DNA from 2 places in the Streptomyces sp. NPDC091649 genome. Region 1 is predicted to be linked to the other one. Evidence: riboswitches for the same ligand, from Rfam matches in the RefSeq annotation. Region 1 holds a riboswitch; the other holds the start of a gene.
What was found. A riboswitch is a leader RNA that binds a small molecule or an ion and turns the genes downstream of it on or off. The one in region 1 is predicted to bind S-adenosylmethionine.
Positions count from the first base shown of each region.

Region 2: it holds a riboswitch for S-adenosylmethionine, as region 1 does, so the genes downstream of both, ACIQMU_RS13490 (aminotransferase class V-fold PLP-dependent enzyme) here and thrC (threonine synthase) in region 1, are expected to answer to the same signal.

Region 1 is NZ_JBIVTR010000004.1:291,713-296,668, forward strand. It holds gene ACIQMU_RS11010 (MoaD/ThiS family protein) at 1-127, opposite strand, end outside; gene thrC (threonine synthase) at 157-1,455, opposite strand; SAM riboswitch class I at 1,474-1,601, opposite strand; gene ACIQMU_RS11020 (glucosyl-3-phosphoglycerate synthase) at 1,755-2,705, shown strand; gene ACIQMU_RS11025 (trehalose-6-phosphate synthase) at 2,823-4,223, shown strand; gene ACIQMU_RS11030 (hypothetical protein) at 4,363-4,602, shown strand; gene otsB (trehalose-phosphatase) at 4,770-4,956, opposite strand, start outside.
Region 2 is NZ_JBIVTR010000006.1:93,726-98,681, forward strand. It holds gene ACIQMU_RS13480 (cytochrome bc complex cytochrome b subunit) at 1-882, shown strand, start outside; gene trpD (anthranilate phosphoribosyltransferase) at 1,006-2,070, shown strand; SAM riboswitch class IV at 2,175-2,292, shown strand; gene ACIQMU_RS13490 (aminotransferase class V-fold PLP-dependent enzyme) at 2,471-3,865, shown strand; gene ACIQMU_RS13495 (Lrp/AsnC family transcriptional regulator) at 3,927-4,208, opposite strand; gene ACIQMU_RS13500 (rhomboid family intramembrane serine protease) at 4,205-4,956, opposite strand, start outside.

The sequences.
Region 1 (4,956 bases):
CGATGCCCGGGTGGTCCTTCTCCAGGGACTCGATGACCTCGGAGAGCTTCGCGCCCTCCGCCGGGACCTCGGCCTGGCCCCCCGTGTACGTACGGAGGATGGTGGGGATACGGACCTTGACGCTCATGGTGGGTGCCTTCCTGGAGTCTCGGGTGGTCAGCTGCCGGCGAGGCCCGCGGCGCGGAACGCGTCCAGGCTCGGCTTGATGGTCGCCGTGGCCTGCGAGGTCGGGGCGACCGCGTCGAGCGTCTTGAGCCCGTCGCCGGTGTTCAGGACGACGGTGGTGAGCGCCGGGTCGATGACGCCGGCCTCGATGAGCTTCTTCGTCACGCCGAGCGTCACCCCGCCCGCCGTCTCGCCGAAGATGCCCTCGGTACGCGCCAGCAGCTTGATCGCGTCGACGACCTGCTCGTCGTCGACGTCCTCGACGGCTCCGCCGGTGCGGCGGGCGATGTCCAGGACGTACGGGCCGTCCGCCGGGTTGCCGATGGCCAGCGACTTGGCGATGGTGTTCGGCTTCTGGGGGCGCACCACGTCGTGGCCCGCCTTGAAGGCGGCGGAGACCGGGGAGCAGCCCTCGGCCTGGGCGCCGAAGATCTTGTACGGCCGGTCCTCGACCAGGCCGAGCTTGATCAGTTCCTGGAAGCCCTTGTCGATCTTCGTGAGCTGGGAGCCGGACGCGATCGGGATGACGATCTGGTCGGGCAGCCGCCAGCCGAGCTGCTCGCAGATCTCGTACGCCAGCGTCTTGGAGCCCTCGCCGTAGTACGGGCGCAGGTTGACGTTGACGAAGCCCCAGCCCTCGCCGAGCGGATCGCCGATGAGCTCGGAGCAGAAGCGGTTGACGTCGTCGTAGTTGCCCTCGATGCCGACCAGCTCACCGCCGTACACCGCGGCCATGACGACCTTGCCCTGCTCCAGGTCGTGCGGGATGAACACGCAGGAGCGCAGCCCGGCGCGGGCGGCGGCGGCGCCGACGGCTCCGGCCAGGTTGCCCGTGGAGGAGCAGGAGAGGGTGGTGAAGCCGAAGGCGCGGGCGGCCTCCACGGCGATCGCGACGACCCGGTCCTTGAAGGAGTGCGTCGGGTTGCCGGAGTCGTCCTTCACGTACAGGCCGCCGGTGACGCCGAGTTCGCGGGCGAGGTTGTCGGCCTTGACGAGCTTGGTGAAGCCGGGGTTGATGTTGGGCTTCTCCGCGACATCGGCGGGTACCGGCAGCAGCGGGGCGTAACGCCAGATGTTGTCCGGGCCGGCCTCGATGCGCTTCCGCAGCTCCTCCGGGGAGCCGGTGGGCAGGTCGTAGGCCACTTCCAGCGGTCCGAAACAGGAGGCACAGGCGAAGAGGGGGCCGAGCTCGAAACGCTCGCCGCACTCGCGGCAGGAAAGCGCCGCGGCGGGACCGAGATCGACGGCCGGGGCGGGAGCGGTGGTGCCTGCGACGGTCTGAACAGCCATGATGGCGGAGTCCCTTTCTCCTCATCTTCCTTGCGACGCATTTCGCCACAAGACGGAATTGGCACCTTCCCCACCGTGACCTCGCGGTCGGCAGGGGGGTTGCCGGGACTTCAACGGGCCGTTCCCTCAGTCCCTCTGGATGAGCTCTATGGCACTGGATCTTCGATCCAGGCGTTTATCCGCGGTCCGACCCCGACATGCGACGGTCATCCGCGTTGTTCAAGACTGTAACCGAAGCATCGGACCGTCGAGATAGCCGTCCGAACCGCGAGATGGATCACACACAGGGAGTACCGACCGTGCTCGAAGAGGTGGAACGCTGGCTGACCAGGCGTTCCTGGTCGTCCGGCGACCGCCCGCTGAACCGGCTCGCCGACGCCCGGGACGCCGACCCGCGCGGCACGTCCGTGAGTGTGGTGCTGCCCGCGCTGAACGAGGAGGCCACGGTCGGCGCGATCGTGACGACGATCCGCCGGGAGCTGATGGAGAAGGTCCGGCTCGTCGACGAGCTGGTGGTGATCGACTCCGGCTCCACCGACGCCACCGCCGCCGTGGCCCGGGCGGCGGGCGCCCGGGTGGTCCACCGGGACGCGATCCTCCCCCGGATTCCGGCCCTGCCCGGCAAGGGCGAGGTGCTGTGGCGGTCGCTCCTGGTGACCGGCGGCGAGATCGTCTGCTTCGTCGACGCCGACCTCAGGGACTTCTCGGCGGACTTCGTCTCGGGCACGGTCGGCCCCCTGCTCACCGACCCGGCCGTCCAGTTCGTCAAGGCGATGTACGACCGTCCCCTCGGCGACACCGCAGGTCAGGGCGGCCGGGTCACCGAACTGGTGGCACGCCCGCTGCTCAATCTGCACTGGCCCCAACTGGCCGGATTCGTGCAGCCGCTGGGCGGCGAGTACGCGGTGCGGCGGTCCCTGCTGGAGCGCCTGCCGTTCCCGGTCGGCTACGGGGTGGAGCTGGGCCTGCTGGTGGACGCGCTGCACACGGTGGGCCTGGACGCGCTGGGCCAGGTCGACGTCGGCGTGCGCAAGCACCGCCACCAGGACGGGCAGGCACTGGGCCGGATGGCGGCGGCGATCTACCGGACGGCGCAGCTGCGGCTCTCCCGGGGCCATCTGGTGCGGCCCGCGCTGACCCAGTTCGAGCGCGGCGCGGACGGCTTCGTGCCCCGCACCCATGCGGTGGACACGGAGGAACGGCCCCCGATGCGGGAGATCGCGGAGTACGCGGAGCGGCACGCGGCCTGAGGGCTGCCGCCGGGGCGCACTCCCCGGCCCGCCGGCGCCCGGCACGCGCCTCCCGGCACGAGGAGCGGGAGGCCCGGGGGGCGTTTGACGGCTTCCCGAACGGGCTAGGTTGCGCACATGGTCTCCGAGTACGCCGAATCCGCAGCAGCTTCCACCGCCCAGGTCCTCGTCGCGTCCAACCGCGGCCCGGTCTCGTACACGCTCGGCGATGACGGGACGCTCGACGCCAAGCGCGGGGGCGGCGGCCTCGTCTCCGGGCTGAGCGCCGTCGACGACAAACTGTGGGTCTGCGCGGCCCTCGGCGACGGCGACCGCGAGGCGGTGCGGCGCGGGGTCGGCGAGGAGGGCGTGCGCATGCTCGACATCGACGCCGAGGTCCACGCCGACGCGTACAACGGCATCGCGAACTCGGTGCTGTGGTTCGTCCACCACCTGCTCTACCAGACCCCCGTCGAGCCCGTCTTCGACGCCGAGTTCCGCCGCATGTGGGCCTCGTACGAGACGTACAACCGGGCCTTCGCCGAGGCGCTCGCCGAGGAGGCGGGCCCCGGGGCCTCGGTCCTGGTCCAGGACTACCACCTGTCCCTGGTGCCCGGAATGCTCCGTGAGCTGCGCCCCGACCTGCGGATCGGCCACTTCTCGCACACCCCGTGGGCGCCCGTCGACTACTTCCGGCTGCTCCCCGACGACATCGCCGAGCAACTGCTGCGCGGCATCCTCGGAGCGGACCGGGCCGCGTTCCTGACCCGCCGCTGGGCGGACGCGTTCATCGGCTGCTGCACGGAGATCCTGGGCGGGACGGGCCGCACCAGGGTCGGGGTGCACGGCCTCGGGGCGGACGCGGACTTCCTGCGCCGGCGCTCGCACGAGGCGGACGTGGACGAGCGGATGGCGACGCTGCGCGAGCAGGTGGGCGAGGGCCGGAAGACCGTCGTCCGGGTGGACCGCACCGAACTGTCCAAGAACATCGTGCGCGGCCTGCACGCCTACCGCGCCCTGCTGGACGCCCGCCCGGAATGGCGCGAGCGGGTCGTGCACATCGCCTTCGCCTACCCCTCCCGGCAGGACCTCGCCGTCTACCGGGACTACACGGCGGCCGTGCAGTCCCTGGCCACGGAGATCAACGGGGCGTACGGCACGGAGACCTGGACGCCGGTCGTCCTCCACGTCAAGGACGACTTCGCCCGCTCGCTGGCCGCGTACCGGCTGGCGGACGTGGCCCTGGTCAACCCGATCCGCGACGGGATGAACCTGGTCGCCAAGGAGGTCCCCGTCGTCTCCGACCACGGCTGCGCCCTGGTGCTGTCGCGGGAGGCGGGGGCGTACGAGGAGCTGGGCCGGGACGCGATCGTGGTGAACCCGTACGACGTGACGGGCACGGCCGAGGCCCTGCACGAGGCGCTGACGATGAGCCCGGACGAGCGTTCCGCCCGCACGGAACGGCTGGCCGAGGCGGCCACCGCGCTGCCGCCCCAGCAGTGGTTCCTGGACCAGCTGGAGGCGCTGCGGCGGGAGTGAGGGACGCGTGGAGCAGCGGCTGGGGGGCCGAACAGGTTCTCCTCGCCGGGGTGTCCGCGTGCCGCATATGCCATGGAGGTGTTCCGTGGGCAGGGTGGTCGCACTGCACGTCACCGATGGCATGAAGGAGAGCGGTTTCATGATGCGTCGTATCGCGATCACCCTGGCGGCTGTCGCCGCGGCCGGGTTCGTCGCCGCGGGCCCGGCCGCCGCGCACGGGACGAACGGCGGGGACGGCCCCGCCGGCGCCGGCCACGCGGGGATCGAGGGCGGCTGGGCCAGCGGCGAGTACCGCAACCTCGGCGGCCCGTACGGGATCACGTACATCAAGGGCGAGAAGGCGTACTTCGACGCGGAGCGCGGCTACTTCGTCCGCTGACCCGGCAGCCGGCACGTCCGGCCGCGGCGGTTCCACAACGGTGAGGGCCCGCGCCATCCGGTGCGGGCCCTCACCCGTGTCGTCCCGCCCCGGAGGGGCCGCCCCGCGTCACCGCAGCAGCCCGCTCGACGGTGGAAGGCGGGCAGGCCGGGCCGCCGCGGGCCCGGCTACAGCCGCTCGGCCAGGGCCGTCAGGAAGCCGACCACGCCGGCCGGGCCCGGCACCGCCAGGTCCGCGCGCTCGGCCAGTTCGGGTACCTCGGCGCTGCCGCTGCACACCAGGAGGCCGGGGATGCCGTCGGGGCCCTCGGTCCGCAGCTTCTCCACCGCGGCGAACGCGGCGAGGTCGCCGAGG
Region 2 (4,956 bases), on a different contig from region 1:
AACAAGAACGTCGTCGGCATGCCGCTGCTGCCCGTGTACATGGCGAAGGCCGGAGGGTTCTTCTTCCTCGTCTTCGGCATCATCGCGATCATCTCGGCCATCGCCACGATCAACCCGATCTGGGCGCTCGGCCCGTACCGCGTCGACCAGGTGTCCACCGGCGCCCAGCCCGACTGGTACATGGGCTTCGCCGAGGGCCTGGTCCGGGTGATGCCGGGCTGGGAGATCAACCTGTGGGGCCACACCCTCGCCCTGGGCGTGTTCATTCCGCTGGTCGCCTTCGGCGTGGTCCTCACCGTGATCGCGGTCTACCCGTTCGTCGAGTCCTGGATCACCGGCGACAAGCGCGAGCACCACATCCTGGACCGCCCGCGCAACGCCCCGACCCGCACGGGTCTCGGCGTCGCCTGGATCACGGCGTACTTCATCGGCCTCGTCGGCGGTGGAAACGACCTGTGGGCCACGCACTTCCACCTGTCGATCAACTCCATCACCTGGTTCGTCCGGATCTTCTTCTTCGCCGGACCGGTCATCGCGTTCATCGTCACCAAGCGGATCTGCCTCGGCCTCCAGCGCCGCGACCGGGAGAAGGTGCTGCACGGTCGCGAGACCGGGCTCATCAAGCGCCTGCCGCACGGTGAGTTCGTCGAGGTCCACGAGCCGCTCAGCCCCGAGCAGCTGCACACGCTCACGGCGCACGAGCAGTACCGGCCGCTCGAACTCGGCCCCGCGGTCGACGAGAACGGCGTCAAGCGCAAGATCTCCCCGGTGCAGAAGCTGCGCGCCAAGCTCAGCAAGGGGTACTACGCCGAGGGGAACCAGATTCCCAAGGCCACCCCCGAGGAGTACAAGGAGATCAGCGAGGGCCACGGCCACCACTGATCACCTGAACCGATCGCCACCGTGAGAGCCCCGTCCATTCGATGGACGGGGCTCTTCGCGGTCCTCCGCGCTGGATAGGGTGGAGCCATCTTCCCTAGCCGGCTGTGGACCCTGGAGCGGACCATGAACGTTGTGACCCCGAACGGCGGCGACAGCGTGGCGGACCGTTCCTGGCCCGGCCTCCTGAACCCCCTCCTGCGCGGCGAGAACCTCAGCTCCGAGGACACCGCCTGGGCCATGGACCGCATCATGAGCGGCGAGGCCACCGACGCGCAGATCGCCGGGTTCGCCGTCGCGCTGCGGGCCAAGGGGGAGACCGTCGACGAGGTCACCGGACTGGTCCGCGCGATGTACGCCCACGCCAACACCATCCACGTGCCCGGCCGCACCGTCGACATCGTCGGCACCGGCGGCGACCTCGCCAAAACGGTCAACATCTCGACCATGTCCGCGATCGTCATCGCCGGCACCGGCGCCAAGGTCGTCAAGCACGGCAACCGGGCCGCCTCCTCGGCGAGCGGCTCCTCCGACGTACTGGAGAAGCTCGGCGTCAACCTGGAGCTGACCCCGCAGCGGGTCGTCGAGGTCGCCGAAGCGGCGGGCATCACCTTCTGCTTCGCCGTGAAGTTCCACCCCGCCCTGCGGTACGCCGCCAAGGCCCGCAAGGAACTCGGCGCGCAGACCACGTTCAACATCCTGGGCCCCCTCACCAACCCGGCCCAGGTGCGCGCCCAGGCGGTCGGCGTCGCCGACGCCCGGATGGCGCCCATCGTCGCGGGCGTCCTCGCGGACCGGGGCAACTCCGCTCTCGTCTTCCGCGGTGACGACGGGCTCGACGAGCTGACCACCACCGCCACCTCCCGGGTCTGGGTGGTCCGCGACGGCGCGGTCCGCGAGGAGCCCTTCGACCCGCGCGACGCCGGGCTGCCCATCGTCCCCGTCGAGGCGCTGCGCGGCGCCGACGCCTCCTACAACGCCGATGTGGCCCGCCGTCTGCTGGACGGCGAGGGCGGCGCGGTGCGGGAGGCGGTGCTGCTCAACTCGGCGGCGGCCCTGGTCGCCCTCGACCCGGGCCCCGGCACGCTGACCGAGCAGCTCGCGGCGAAGATCCTCGTCGCGGCCGCGGCCATCGACTCCGGGGCCGCCAAGCGGGCCCTGGAGCGCTGGGTGGCGGCCAGCAACGCCTGAGCGCGCCGCGGAGAGGACGCGGGGCACACGGTGTGACACAGGGCGCGGTCCGGAATCCGGACCGCGCCTTGCGCCTGTGCACACGTATGGCAAGATGCTGCGCAGGTCATGAGTGACAGCGACTACGGCCCCGGCCCGCTGTCCGGCAACCCTCCGTCCGTGGCGGGGTGCCCCGGGTGAAGACCAGGCCGCAGGCAGCGAGGTCTGCGGCAAGCGCGGGCCCCTCGGCATCCAGCGGATGCCAGCCCCCGGGGTCCTGGTCCCCAGGGAGTCTTCTGTGAGCAAGCGAATGCGCTAGGGCTGAACGCCCCCTTCCGCGCACCCTTTTCCCCTTCCCCCTCCCGCGCTGCCGCGTATCCGCCGGCGCGGGGATTTCGCCTGCCTGTTACGGGAGTTCGCCATGTCTGTCCCCACCGCTGCCCTCGACTCGTCGGTTTGTGCCCCGCTGCCCGTTCTGGGGCAGAACGTCACCGTCCCGCTGGTGACCGGCGGTGAGGTCGCCTACGCCGCGCTCGACTACGCCGCCAGCGCCCCGGCCCTCCAGCGGGTCTGGGACGACGTCGCCGCGTACGCCCCGTACTACGGCAGTGTCCACCGAGGGGCCGGCTACCTCTCGCAGCTCTCCACCGACCTCTTCGAGAACAGCCGCCGCACGGTGGCGGAGTTCCTCGGCTGCCGCGCGGAGGACCAGGTCGTCTTCACCCGCTCCACGACCGACTCCCTCAACCTGCTGGCCTCCGCGCTCCCCGCCGGCTGTGAGGTCTTCGTGTACGAGACCGAGCACCACGCGTCGCTGCTGCCCTGGCGCGACGCCCGGGTCACCTACCTCGACGCGCCCCGCACCCCGGCCCAGGCCGTCGAGACCCTGGAGCGCGCCCTCGCCGACCGCGACCCCTACGGCCCCGCGCTCGTCTGCGTGACCGGCGCGTCCAATGTGACCGGCGAGCTGTGGCCCGTGCGGGAACTGGCCGCCGCGGCCCACGCGCACGGCGCGCGCATCGTCCTGGACGCCGCGCAGCTCGCCCCGCACCATCCCGTGGACGTCGCCGGACTGGACGTCGACTGGGTCGCGTTCTCCGGCCACAAGCTGTACGCGCCCTTCGGCTCCGGAGTCCTCGCCGGCCGCGCCGACTGGCTCCGGGAGGCCGAGCCGTACCTCGCCGGCGGTGGCGCCTCCCGCAAGGTCGCCCGGCGCGCCGACGGCGGGGTGGACGTCGACTGGCACACCACCGCCGCGCGTCACGAGGCCGGTTCGCCCAACGTCATCGGCGTCTACTCCATCGCCTCCGCCTGCAAGGCCCTGACCGAGGCGGGGTTCGAGGGCCTGGTCGCCCGGGAGCAGGAGCTGGTGGGCCGGGTCCGGGAGGGGCTCGCCGGGGTGCCCGAGGTGCAGGTGCTGTCGCTTTTCGGCGACGACGCGCCCCGGGTGGGCGTCATCTCCTTCGTGGTGCGCGGCTGGAACAGCTCGCACTTCGCCGCCGCCCTCTCCGCGGAGTACGGCATCGGCGTCCGCGACGGCCTCTTCTGCGCCCACCCGCTCGTGCGCACCCTGCTCGGCAGCGACCCGCGCGACCCGGGCCAGTGCGGCGCGCCGGAGGCCGAGCCGGGCGAGCTCTCCCTCAACGCGATCCGCGTCAGCTTCGGCGCAGGGACGCCCGACGAGCACATCGACCGCTTCCTGGGCGCGGTCTGTGAGCTGGTCCGCGAAGGCGCCCGGTGGAACTACCGCACCGAGGACGGCCGCTGCGTCCCGGACCGGGGCGAGGCCGGCCGGGCCGGACATACGTCCCGGTGAAACGCCTCGGCCGGGGGCAGGCGCGCCGCCTGTCCCCGGCCGAGGTGCTTCGCCGATCCGCCTACGCGTCGAGGCCGATGGCGAAGGCCGCTTCCAGGTCGTGCTGGGAGTAGGTACGGAACGCGACATGGGTGTCGGTGCCCTCGACGCCCGGGATCTTGCTGATCCGGCCGGGGATGACATCGGCGAGGTCGTCGTGCTTGGCGACCCGGACCATGGCGATCAGGTCGTAGGTGCCGGTCACGGAGAAGACCTCGCTGACGCTGTCCAGCGCGGCGATGGCCTCGGCGATCTCCGGAATCCGGTCGACGCTGGTCTTGATGAGCACGATCGCGGTGATCACGGCTGGCTGTCTCCCTCGGTGGCCGTGGCTGGAACCTTCACTCTAGCCGTACGCCCATAACGTCCCCAGGCGTACAGGAACCCGGCCGCGAAGCCCGCCACATGCGCCAGATAGGCCACCCCGGGGCCGCTGCCCGCACCCTGCGCCGCCGCCCACTGGAGGGCGAACCAGAAGATCAACACGATCCATGCGGGAAAGCGCAGCGGCAGGAAGAAGAGGAACGGGAACAGACTGGTCACCCGGGCCCGGGGGAAGAGGTACAGGAACGCGCCGAGCACCGCGGAGATCGCCCCCGACGCCCCGACCAGCGTCTGCCCGGAGTCCGCGTGCGCCGCCGCGTAGCAGACCAGCGCCACATAGCCGCAGCCCAGGTAGAACAGGGCGAACCGCACCCTGCCCATGCGCTCCTCGGCCGACGGGCCGAACACGTACAGGAACAGCAGGTTCCCCAGCAGGTGCAGCCAGCTGCCGTGGACGAACAGCGCGGTGAACGGCGTGATCAGCGCACGGGCCGACCCCTCCCACAGTTCGGTGGGGATCACTCCCCACCGCTCGAAGTACCCCGCCTGCGCGGCGAGCAGCGCGTCCTCGCTCCGGTGGGCGGCGCCGCCGAACCCCGAGAGCGGGCTGACCAGGAAGACGACGCCGCACATGGCGATCAGTCCGTACGTGACCGGAGCGCCGCTCGACACCGCCGCGTCCCGGAACCTTCCGGCCGTTCTCCGCCAGTCGGCCTGCCGCCACTCGA